DNA from 3 places in the Paenibacillus sp. EKM206P genome. Region 2 is predicted to be linked to each of the others. Evidence: riboswitches for the same ligand, from Rfam matches in the RefSeq annotation. Region 2 holds a riboswitch; each other region holds the start of a gene.

Region 1 (4,273 bases), on a different contig from region 2:
CCAACACAGGTTCGGTATTCAATGCGCGCTTCCTCCATTCTCCATGGTCTTGTCCCGCTTATTCTCACCATGTTTGATGTTTAAAACCTCTCATGAACATTACATACCGTTTTTGTCGGAATAATTTGAATACATCCTATCACCAGTATATGGATATATCAATTAAGATTATGCTATCAACATCATTTAAAAAATCAATGATCCAGCAATAGTGCGGCCTTTCTGGCACAAAATGTAATGAAATAACCAACCATAGGTTAATTTTCATCACAAAAAAAGTCGTTTGATCCCTCAGCAGGGATCAAACGACTAACTAACCCAAGCTCACATTGAGCTCTTGACAATATAATTTACGAAGCCGCTCCATAGGAGCCAGACTTGAATGTTCTAGGATCGTACCATTTGTAGCCTGCTGCCGGAGCAGACCAAGGCTCAGGTTGCGGTTCCGTGGAAGCCGCTGGTTCCTCGAATGGCAGAAGCTTCGTTGGTTGATCCAGAGTCAAACCTGCCACATCGGACAATTTCGTGTAGTCCTGCTTCCATGCAAGCCATTGAACCGTTTGCACCAGGAAGGTGGAATCATCCACTTCTTTGAAGCCATCATATGTCTTCTTCGACTGTCCGTTTTCCTCACGCACATATTTCGGTGTAGCATCTTCTACAGGGGAAGAATCACCGATGAATGCTGCCTTGCCTTGGCCTACCTTGGAGATAGCGGCATAAGGTCCTTCCGCACGGCCCCCGCCGTTATAAACCCCCTGATCTACCGCATTACCCCATTTTTTCGTGCCTGAAGGGATATAAGCAATGCCTTTAGCCTTGGTAGGATCAATAATAGCCAGCGTAGATCCTGCATGCATGGCAATCGAGCGCACACCCTTGGTAATACCGAAAGATTGATCTGCGGCTACAATGTCGGTAGCATTCACATCACCGAGCGCATTGTAACGGAAACGAACGCCAAAGTTGGCCGCCAGCCAATCGGAGCTTGTTAATCCTTGCATTGCCGGTGATGCAGCTTCTTCTGCAGTCATGCCTTTGGCCGGATTAGTATAGGCTCCACGACGGTAGCCATTCATAACCTCGGAGGAATCCCAACGGTTTTTGTTACGATCTGCATTATAATGATCGGAGATGAAGAAGACGCTCCCTCCGCTATTCACGTATTGCAGCAGGGCAGCCTGCTCGGATGCCTTAAAGGCAACATTCGCTTCACCAATAATGAACACATCATATTGGCGCAACTTGTCATAGGTTATGGCCTGCTCTCCATAAGTAAAAGGAATGGGACGATTCAATGGGTCTACCGTAAAGCCTACATTACGCAATCCATTAGCAAAATCAGAGAAGGCGCCGTCAATGACCCAATCTGCTGCGCCAGCGGTCTGTGCGTGCGTATTATCGAACAGCACCTTTTTGCCTTTTCCATCCGGCAATGTAGTACCGGGTTGACCCGGGTTGCCAGGTTCAGGTTCACCAGGTTCACCAGGTTCCCCCGGCTCGCTTCCGCTCACCAGTTCAACAGCGCTTGGGCTTTTCACTCCACCAAAATTATTGTAGGCGCCAAGTGTACCCGTCACACGAATTTTGCTGCCGATCAGCTCAGGATGGCCTGACAGCCCAAATTGCCCTCTGTACGCGGATGTCAGCTGTACATCCAATAGATTAGAAGTGCTACGTTCATTAGCCTGGTCAGCAATCAGTACGTTAAAATCATTCGCAAACGGAGAAGAGAAGTTAGCCGTTTTCGATCCGGTAGCATGTCCGACGATATAACCTTCTACCGTCACCGTACCTCCACTGCTTTGGCCCTGAAGTGCTTCGGCTACTGTCAATGCTCCCTCTGCCTTGACCTGACCGAACGGAACGAAGATCCCGATCAGCAGTGATGCGATCGCTGCTAGATGCAGCATCCCTTTTAAGCGTGAACCTGTGAACCGCAAGCCTTTTACCATACGTCAATATCCCTCCTATGATTTCCATAAATGTACTTGTCCTCTATCAGATTAGCCGCCAATCTTCTAATTCCTTCCTGATTTCATCCATAATTATGTAAACTTTAATCTTTTTTATTGGAAATGCACCTGTTTCAGGATTTTGCAAAATTCGATTCCAATCGCTCCAAAGCGCGATATCTAGACGAACTAGGCCATTTCGATCTATATATTGTTCATTGGAAGTCGCTTATTGGTTTTTTGCAAAATCCTCGTTTATGTAAAAATTGAACCCTGTGATTGACACCGAGCACGTCATACATTACGCTAAGAAAGACATGTAGAACGGTATACGCGAATGAAGATGACGGGAGAGTCTGTCCAGGGGGCTTACACTCTGGCGGCACCGAAGGAGCAAGACGCCAGCACCCGGCTGGCGGATAATCTCTCAGGTCCATGTATCGTCATCTGACGCAACTCTGGAGAGAGCGCAAGCCACCCAAGGGGTAAGGCGGTAAGAACACCGCACGAAACTCTCAGGTAACGAGGACAGAGATAAGGGAAACTTCCTTATCCTGTCCTTTTTTGTGCTCACATTGTGCGTCAGCATTAGGAACCGTCATAACCGCGCAAAGACGCGGAAATACCATATAGTATGGTATTAGAACATACAGGGGGCCACACCATGCGTTTCAAAGATGTATTTTCTATTATCGGCCCGGCCATGACCGGACCTTCCAGTTCACACACCGCAGGCGCGGTGCGACTCGCACGCGTTGCCCGGCACTGGCTCGGGGCGCAGCCTGACCGTGCCCGTATGACACTGTACGGCTCCTTTGCCGACACGTATAAAGGACACGGTACAGATCTGGCGCTCATCGCAGGACTGCTTAATTACGATACGGACGATCACCGGATTCCCGATGCCGAGCAATGGGCCGAGCAAGCCGGGATGACCGTGGAATTCGCCGTCAGTGGACTCCCCGCTCCTCATCCGAACACCGTCCGTTTCGAGTTGTGGAAGGGCGAGGATCAGCGCACACTGCTGGGCTCCTCCATTGGCGGCGGCAGCATCCATGTCCAGCAACTCAACGAATTCCGGGTCAATCTGACCGGGGAGCTGCCTACGCTGGTGCTTCTCCACTCGGATAAGCCCGGTACATTGGGCGCAATAACTTCAGCGCTGGGCGCGGCCCACATTAACATTGCCTATATGCACGTAGATCGCAAAGGCCGGGATGGTGAAGCACTCACCGCCATTGAAACGGACAGTTCTGCTCCAGCTGAACTGATTGCGGAACTGCGTTCTTTACCTCATATGTATGAAATTAAGATGATTAATTTGAAAAAAGGAGCTGAATCCGATGCGGTTTAGCCATCTGCATGAGATCAGCGCTTTATGCGCTGAAGAATCCACCACGATTGGCCGCTTGATGATTCAAGAGCAGGTACAAGAAACGAATACAACGGAGGAAGAAATCTTTCGCCAAATGTCTGATTATTATGAAATCATGAAGGAAGCCGTTCATCGCGGTCAGACACAAGACACCGTATCCCGCAGTGGATTGACGGGCGGCGACGGCAAGCGCCTGGCCGAGTATCTGCGGTCAGGGGAGACCTGCTCCGGTGATGCCTCCGCGCTCGCCATGGCTTATGCCCTCTCCGTGTCGGAGGTTAATGCATCCATGGGTCGCATTGTCGCCACTCCTACCGCAGGCTCATGTGGGGTTATCCCTGGTGTGTTCATCAGTGCGCAGGAACGGTTCGGCTGGGATGATGAGCATATGGTGAACGGCCTATTCGCCGCTGGAGCCATTGGCTACGTGATCGCCAACAACTCCTTCATTTCTGGCGCGGAGGGAGGCTGTCAGGCTGAGATTGGCTCAGCTATCGGGATGGCCGCTGGCGCTATGGTCGAGCTACGCGGTGGTACACCTGAACAGGCTGTTCACGCCGTAGGCCTCGCTCTTAAGAACACGCTCGGCCTAATCTGCGACCCCGTCGCCGGACTCGTGGAGATTCCGTGCATCGTGCGCAACGGCCTGGGAGCCGTGACTGCGCTTGCCGCAGCGGACATGGCTTTGGCGGGTGTGCGCAGCGCTATTCCGTCTGACGAAGTCATTGACGTGATGCTTGAAGTCGGCAGCGCGATGCCGTCGAAGCACCGCGAGACCGCCAAAGGCGGCTTGGCTCAGACGCCGACTGGCAAGCGTTTGACCGAATCACTTACACGCAACGCATCAATCAAGAAGAATAAGTCGTAATTTCTAAGCTTTAAACCAATTACTTTTCCTCTATAAAACAAGGCGACTACCTCTCCCCTACATTGTCCTAGGGAA
Region 2 (4,273 bases):
TTAACATTCATGAATTGTCCGGCGTAGAGCCGAATCCGCGCTTGTCCACCGTTAAGAAGGGCATCGACATTTGCCGAAATGAAAACATCGACTTCTTACTTGCAGTAGGCGGCGGAAGCGTTATTGATTGCACCAAAGCCATCGCAGCAGGGGCTGAATATGACGGCGATGTGTGGGATATTATCAATAAAAAGCACATGCCTACCCAGGCTCTGCCATTCGGTACCATCCTCACACTCGCCGCTACCGGTTCAGAAATGAATCCAGATTCTGTTATCACCAACTGGGAAACAAACGAAAAATACGTATGGGGCAGCGCGGTGACGCATCCGAAATTCTCGATTCTGGACCCAAAAAACACCTTCTCTGTGCCACGTGATCAGACGGTATATGGCATGGTGGATATGATGAGCCATGTATTTGAACAGTATTTTCACAATGTTAAAAACACACCGTTGCAAGATCGTATGTGCTTTTCCGTGCTGCAAACCGTAATCGAAACTGCACCTAAGCTGTTGGAGGATTTGCACAACTACGAGCATCGCGAAACGATTTTATATGCCGGAACGATTGCTCTTAACGGAACACTGCAAATGGGCTACTTCGGGGACTGGGCTTCGCATACGATTGAACATGCATTATCTGCTGTATATGATATTCCTCATGCTGGCGGTCTGGCGATCCTATTCCCCAACTGGATGAGACATACGGTGGATCAGGATGCTGCACGCATGAAACGGCTGATGCTCAGTATGTTTGACTTAGACACCGTAGGTAAAACAGATAGAGAAATCGCCTTGGAAGGTATTGACCGTCTTAGTGCATTCTGGACAAGTCTCGGTGCCCCTTCCACCCTGGCCGATTACAATATTAATGATGAGCAATTGGAAAAAATCGCAAACATTGCAGCCCGTGAAATGGAATACGGAGGCTTCGGTAACTATAAAAAGCTTAATCAAGGAGATATTTTAGCTATTTTGCGCGCATCGTTATAACATTTAAAAAGGGAGTGTCCTCAAGCCTGTGATGGCTGAGGGCACTCCCTTTTGGAATTTATGAATTAACCGTTTGTCCCTTTTCTTCTACTTGAATAGCTGCCCCTACACTGGCACCTGCAAGAATGCCCTTTTTCTTATTAGGATACAGAGAATCCATATAGGTTCGGGTTTCTGCAACTACGATTCCCGATAAGCCAAGCAGTGCAATCAGATTCGGGAAAGCCATCATTGCGTTAAAGATATCTGCCAGCAGCCAAATGGCTTCCAACTTGATGAACGCACCTCCTGCCACAAGTGCGATGAACAAATAACGGTATGGTTTAATCCATTTGACACCCAGTAAATATTCAACACAACGTTCCCCGTAGTAATTCCAGCCCAGTATCGTTGTGAATGCAAATAAAATAAGGCTAATCGTCACGAGTTCTGCACCAGCCGGAAAGGCACTGGAAAACGCATGCTGGGTCATCAGACCTCCATCGTCATTTCCACTCCATATTCCCGTAACCAGCAACGTAAATCCCGTCAGATTACAAATAATCATCGTATCGATAAATACGCCTGTCATGGATATCAACCCTTGTTCTGCAGGCCATTTCGTCTTAGCAGCAGCTGCTGCAATTGGCGCACTTCCCAAACCGGCTTCATTAGCAAAAATACCTCTGGCAACTCCACTTCGCATCGCCAACATAATCGTCGCTCCGGCAAATCCACCCGTTGCAGATGTGGTCGAGAAGGCCCCTTGTAATACTAAAGCAATCGCATGAGGAAGCTCTCCTGCAAACTTAATGAGTACAATTAAGCAAACTACGATATAGAGCCCCGACATGAATGGAACAATCTTTGTGGATACCTTGGCAATACTTTTGAGTCCTCCAATCGTAACAACAGCAGTTAACACGGAAATAATGATCGCTGTAACTACCGTTGGCACTCCAAAGCTACTTTCCGTCGAAGAAACGATAGCCTTTACTTGCGGAAAAGTACCGATTCCAAATAGGGCTACAAGAACACCAGAAAAGGCAAACAACATCGCCAGCGGCTTGAAACGGCGGCCAAGTCCGTTTTCAATATAATACATCGGACCACCCGAAAATTGTCCGTTCCGGTCTTTAACACGGTATTTAACGGATAATAATCCTTCCGCATATTTGGTTGCCATCCCGAAAAAAGCTGCAACCAGCATCCAGAATAATGAACCGGGCCCACCCAGCTTGATCGCTGTCGCCACGCCAACAATACTTCCTGTACCTACAGTAGCTGCCAGTGCCGTACTCAATGCACCGAAGCTGCTTACATCTCCGCTACCTTCGTCCGGCGCTTTACCAATTAGCTTGAGCGCCAAAGGCAATCGAATAACCTGAAGCAGCTTCAAGCGGATCGTTAGCCACAACCCCGTGCCCATCACGAGAATAAGAAGCGGCGCTCCCCATATCCAGCTGTCAATCGTTTCTAACACATGTACCAAATTCATTTTCAACCCGCTCCTCCAACATATTAGAAAACAAAAAAGAGTCAAATCAGCTGATTCGACTCCTGGAGAGGTTAAAGGCACGAAAAAATACAACCATCTTGTGCAGGTTTCTACCTCTAATAGCTCATAAAAAAGCCTAGGGTATTCCCTGTCACAGGTTATTCGCGTCTCTGTCCTTTTGCCTGAGAGTTTAAGCAGATGTTCTCTGCGGTGCACCTTCGGCGCCCAATTAAGGGTCTCTCCAGAGTTCTGTCCGTTTACGGTCCCCGCTTGTGGCTGTAACCAGCCTAAGCACCTGAGAGTTTTGCCCCTTCGGTCGGAACCTTCGTTCCATCTCCCGCAAACATCAACCAGACATATGAAATTTTTATTCATTATACAGAAAACTTTCAGCTTATTACAAGTGAAAAGTTTGTGAAGCCCTCTGAAATATTATTATTGAGTCTATCAAAAAAGCGGGTACAGCAGATCGCATCCTTAGGATGTCCTCTGCTATACCCGCCCGAGATGATATGGAATTACAATTCTTCACCATTGGTTGCTATCACATTTTTATACCAATTAAAAGAGTCTTTTTTGGAGCGTTTGAGCGTTCCGTTACCGTCATCATCCAGATCAACGTAAATAAATCCGTAGCGCTTGGACATTTCGGAAGTAGACATGCTCACAAGGTCGATAGGGCCCCAGCTGGTGTAACCAATCAGATCAACACCGTCGGCAATCGCTTCCTTCATTTGGGCAATATGCTGACGCAAGTAATCAATGCGATATGTGTCATGCACAGAGCCATCTTCCTCCACCTTATCATATGCACCCAAGCCATTTTCCACGATGAACAGAGGCTTTTGATAGCGATCATAAAACGTATTCAGTGTAACACGCAGGCCGATCGGATCGATCTGCCATCCCCAGTCGGAGGACTGCAGATACGGATTTTTCACGCCGCCAATCAGGTTTCCTGCTGCTTTCTCGCCTTCTGGACCTGCCGATACGGTCAAGGTCATGTAGTAGCTAAATGAGATAAAATCAACTGTATTATTTTTCAAAATTTCGTCATCGCCGGGTTCTGTCTGGATCACAATATTATTTTCTTCAAAATAACGATTCATATAGTTGGAATATTCCCCACGGGCATGCACATCCGTAAAGAATAGGTTCATCTGATTTTCATGCTGGGCTTTCAGTATATCCGCTGGGTTACACGTATGTGGATAGCTTTCTATACGTGCCAACATACAGCCGATCTGAGCACCCGGGATGATCTCATGTCCCCGTTTGGTTGCCAGTGCACTAGCTACAAATTGATGATGCAATGCTTGATATATCGCTTGCTGTTTGTTTTCTACACGGTCAATAACCACACCGCCACCGGTGAACGGACTCATGGTCATTACATTGATTTCATTAAAGGTCAGCCAGTATTTTACTTTATCCTTATAGCGTGTAAACACCGTTTCGGCATAATTGACGTAATGCTGTATGACTTCACGACCCAGCCAGCCATTATACTTCTGAGTCAGACCTAGCGGTGTTTCATAATGTGACAATGTTACCAAGGGCTCAATATTATATTTGCGCAGCTCATCAAATACATTGTCGTAGAATTGCAATCCTGCTTCATTCGGCTCGTGATCATAGCCATTCGGGAAAATCCGCGACCAGTGGATGGACATACGAAATACTTTAAAGCCCATTTCAGCGAACAATGCAATATCTTCTTTGTAGTGGTGGTAAAAGTCCACACCTTCACGTTTTGGGAAACGGGCATTGACTTTGCCTGCCAAAATGTCTTCGAGTCGCT
Region 3 (4,273 bases), on a different contig from region 2:
GGCAGTAGGCCAGCAAAATACCGAGCCCCGGCCCAGGGTTGGATTCCAGCATGAACAGTACGGATTTCCCTGTTCTTGCAGCTTCCTCCAACGCAATCGGACTTAATACTCCGTGATTCAGCGCGTTGTTTAAAAACAATACTTTTCCGGGCTCAATAATGAGGTTGACAAGCGGCAATAGCCCTGCGTTCACGAGGAACTGTACCCCTGCCGACAATACTTGACTGATCATTTGTACAACTGGGCCGATCGCCACATGGGCAAGCAGTGCTAGAATGGCACCGATAATCCCGGCCGAGAAATTATTGACCAGCATTTCAAAGCCTGATCTGACTTTGCCTTCAATGGCCTTGTCGAACTTCTTCAATATCCATGCAGCCAGCGGACCAGCTACCATCGCGCCCAGGAACATCGGGATATCGGCCCCCACAATGACCCCCATCGTCATAATGGCACCGATCACACCTCCACGCTGTCCGTGAATCATCGTGCCCCCTGTGTAACCGATCAGCAGCGGCAGTAAATAATTTTTCATTGGATCAACCAGTTGTGCAAAACCCTCGTTCGGGAACCATCCGGTCGGAATAAAGAGTGCTGTAATCAATCCCCATGCAATAAAGGCTCCCATATTGGGCATAACCATTCCGCTAAGAAAACGGCCAAAACGCTGTACGGCGACACGAGTGCCTCCTTTTGAACTTGGCTTTGTGTCCAATGTGCTCATATTCAAATCCTCCTTGTAGGTAAGCATCACTACCTTTTCTTAAAATTCATACTAAATGACAGCGCTATCTTCATCAACGAAATGAAAACGTACTTTCGTCATGAACGTTGATGACAACATTTAAATTTAAATTATCCAGGAAGATATTATACCTGCATAATTCTTCTTAATATGACCTGTAGCTATAGAAATTAGTCGAAAAACCGCGCTGGATTATGTATGATTCCTATATGGGGACAACCCACTATATCAGAACAACACACGTAATTACGTTTTCAAAAAAAGACAATAAAATAGCCGCTACGTCAAATCATAGCGACTATTTTATACAAAAATCGAGCAAACTAACGATGCTCTTATTCAATTAAAAATCAATATAAAATTCCGAATAACACGCTATTATTTCATGCTGCATTGCTCTATTTATTACTCCGAAATCAACTGCTCATACTGATCCGCCGACAGTAGTTTGCCCAATGCTTCCTCCACATCTTTATCCATCTCTACTTCGACCATCCAACCTTTGTCATAAGGAGATTCATTCACTAGCTCAGGTGTACCTTCCAGCGCTTCATTCACTTTTAATATGGTTCCCGTCACCGGAGCAAAAAGGTCGGATACCGTCTTCACCGATTCAATCGTACCGATCTCCGCTCCCTGCTCAATCGTTACTCCCGCCTCAGGTAATTCTACAAAAACAATATCACCCAGTTGATGCTGTGCAAAGTCTGTAATACCAATCCGCACCGTTCCATTCTCTGTCCGCTGAACCCACTCATGTTCGTCTGTATACCAAAGTTGCTGCTTCACTTCACCCATTCTGTTCCCCTCACTTCCATATGAATAAAATCGCATTTGCTCACCTGTATTAGACAGGTTAAGATTATGACAATAAGAACACTCATGTCAATAATACTAACAAAAATACTTCATATCACCTCCTATAGCGCTCTATATAAAAATATAATAATTTATAACAAACGCTTACATATCCTTATTTATATATTAAATGTTTTTTCTATTGTTTTTGATGACATTTTTATTGACATTTTGAATGAATTTGCGTATTAATGGGTTATAGCAAATACTTTGGGAAACACCCCGACAACTGCAAACGCGGATGAACGCAGAGGGAGAGACTGCCAAAAAGATTCGCATAGCTGTTGCCGCTTGTGAGACAGTTGTGCACGCGAATCGGATCAAGTTGTTATCTGCAAAGCCAGGTAATATACTGCTGATCCCGAAGGTAGCGCCGAAGGAGTAAGCCTGCATTGCAGGTGAATCTCTCAGGCAAAAGGACCTCTGCCGGACGCATCTCTGGAGAGCATTCGCTATTGGAGCGGATCACCCAAGAGGAAACCCGGTACATACCGGGGTAACTTTCTGGTATCAAGGACAGAGCTGAAAAAAGAGTATAGACTGCTGTCTATACGTTTTTTTCGGCCTGTCTTTTTTGTTTTGCCGATCACACCGGATAGGAGTGGAAACATGACTAATTTGCGAAAAACACCGCTATATTCGTCCTACGGGACGCAGTCTGGGGTTCGTTGTATTGACTTTGGCGGCTGGGAGCTCCCCGTTCAGTTTAGCGGTATCCAAAAGGAGCATGAGGCCGTCCGGCAACGTGCGGGTTTATTCGATGTATCGCATATGGGTGAGTTTTTGGTTGAAGGCAAAGAGGCCGAAGCTTTTCTACAAAGGGTGACCACGAATGATGTCAGCCAGTTGGAACCAGGTCAGGCACAATATTCACTCCTGTGTTACCCCGATGGAGGTGTAGTAGACGACCTGCTTGTTTACTGCAAAGGACCGGAGCGCTACATGCTCGTTGTGAACGCCTCCAACATTGATAAGGATTGGGATTGGTTACTTCGTCATGTGCCTGCATCCGTTCACATGGAGAATGTGTCTGATGCAATAGCATTGCTGGCATTGCAGGGACCGGAAGCAGCACGTATTGCCGCAGCCGTGGCAGATACGGATATTACGAATCTGGCATCTTTCCACTTTCATGAGAACGTGCCATTGTTCGGAGCAAAAGCACTCGTCTCACGAACCGGATATACGGGCGAAGACGGTTTTGAATTTTATGTACCTGCTGCGGAAGCACCCGCCGTATGGGAGGGTTTGCTTCGTTCCGGTGAGTCGTATGGGCTGATTCCCGCTGGACTTGGTGCTCGGGATACACTACGCTTTGAGGCTCGGTTGCCGCTGTACGGACAGGAGCTATCTGCCACGATTTCACCACTTGAAGCCGGTCTAGGGTACTTCGTCAAGCTGAATAAAGGAGATTTTATCGGTAGAGAAGCACTGCAACGTCAGAAAGATCAAGGGATTCCTCGTAAATTGATCGGGCTGGAAATGATTGATCGCGGCATCCCACGCGCCCATTATCCGGTATTCGCAGAAGGACAACGCATCGGTGAGGTCACAACGGGGACTCAGTCGCCCACCTTGAAGCGTAATCTGGGCCTCGCCTTGGTGGACAGTCGTTTTAGCGCCCTCTCCACACCGCTGGAGGTTGAGATTCGTGGCAAACGCCTGCGTGCCGAGGTAGTGGCAGCACCCTTTTATAAACGCCCGCGCTAATCTTAAACTCTCTTCATTCCAATAAAGCAAACATGTCAGATATGAACTTCCGGGTTTTTCAGCTCACACTTTTTTATTAGCTAATTACGATTTAAAATTTTGCTTTTCGAAAGGAGCCAGAACCTATGAAGCAGCATCGTTATCTCCCTATGACTGAACAAGATCAAACCGAAATGCTGCGTGTGGTGGGTGTATCATCCATTGATGATTTATTCAGTGACATTCCAGAGGCCATTCGATATCAAGGGGAACTCCCTCTTTCTTCTCGACTCGATGAGAAAGCCTTAACCCGCCACTTGGCCGAGCTGGCTGGACACAACGCCAATACAGACACACATGCCAGCTTTCTTGGCGCAGGAATTTATGATCATCATATTCCGTCCGTCATCCAGCACATCACTTCACGCTCGGAATTCTATACAGCCTACACCCCCTATCAGCCGGAAGTAAGCCAAGGCGAGCTACAAGCCATTTTCGAATTTCAGTCGTATATTTGCGAATTGACGGGCATGGCTGTAGCTAATGCCAGCATGTACGACGGAGCGACTGCACTGGCGGAAGCGGGCTCACTGTCCGCCGCAGCTACCCGCCGTAAACAGCTTATCGTATCGAGGTCCGTCCATCCAGAGGCACGTCAGGTATTGGCAACCTATGCACGCGGATTGAATTTGGACATCGTGGAGATCGGCTGTTCGGACGGTGTAACGGATGCTGATGCGTTAGCGGCGGCCGTATCGGAACAGACCGCGGCTGTTTTGGTCCAAAGCCCCAACTTTTTCGGAGCCGTGGAAAATCTACAGCCGATGGCTGACCTCATCCATGCACACAAAGGTCTTTTGGTCGTCAGTGCCAACCCACTGGCACTTGGCTTGCTGGAGACACCCGGCAAACAGGGCGCGGATATTGTGGTAGGAGACGCGCAGCCACTTGGCATCTCCTCTTCTCTCGGCGGTCCGACCT

What was found. Region 2 has a riboswitch for glycine ahead of G9G53_RS15385 (alanine/glycine:cation symporter family protein). Riboswitches for the same ligand answer to the same signal wherever they lie in the genome.
Region 1: linked by a shared signal. The riboswitch ahead of sdaAB (L-serine ammonia-lyase, iron-sulfur-dependent subunit beta) and the one ahead of G9G53_RS15385 (alanine/glycine:cation symporter family protein) in region 2 are both predicted to bind glycine.
Region 3: linked by a shared signal. The riboswitch ahead of gcvT (glycine cleavage system aminomethyltransferase GcvT) and the one ahead of G9G53_RS15385 (alanine/glycine:cation symporter family protein) in region 2 are both predicted to bind glycine.

What each region holds. Positions count from the first base shown of each region.
Region 1 is NZ_JAAMNQ010000005.1:15,187-19,459, reverse strand. Features, by position in the region: gene G9G53_RS12395 (ABC transporter ATP-binding protein) at 1-22, opposite strand, end outside; gene G9G53_RS12390 (DUF6359 domain-containing protein) at 351-1,955, opposite strand; glycine riboswitch at 2,293-2,408, shown strand; gene sdaAB (L-serine ammonia-lyase, iron-sulfur-dependent subunit beta) at 2,620-3,309, shown strand; gene sdaAA (L-serine ammonia-lyase, iron-sulfur-dependent, subunit alpha) at 3,299-4,198, shown strand.
Region 2 is NZ_JAAMNQ010000006.1:275,876-280,148, reverse strand. Features, by position in the region: gene G9G53_RS15390 (iron-containing alcohol dehydrogenase) at 1-995, shown strand, start outside; gene G9G53_RS15385 (alanine/glycine:cation symporter family protein) at 1,054-2,472, opposite strand; glycine riboswitch at 2,633-2,727, opposite strand; glycine riboswitch at 2,736-2,822, opposite strand; gene G9G53_RS15380 (glycoside hydrolase family 1 protein) at 2,991-4,273, opposite strand, start outside.
Region 3 is NZ_JAAMNQ010000010.1:134,684-138,956, forward strand. Features, by position in the region: gene G9G53_RS19175 (PTS mannitol transporter subunit IICB) at 1-724, opposite strand, end outside; gene gcvH (glycine cleavage system protein GcvH) at 1,151-1,543, opposite strand; glycine riboswitch at 1,937-2,036, shown strand; gene gcvT (glycine cleavage system aminomethyltransferase GcvT) at 2,213-3,313, shown strand; gene gcvPA (aminomethyl-transferring glycine dehydrogenase subunit GcvPA) at 3,439-4,273, shown strand, end outside.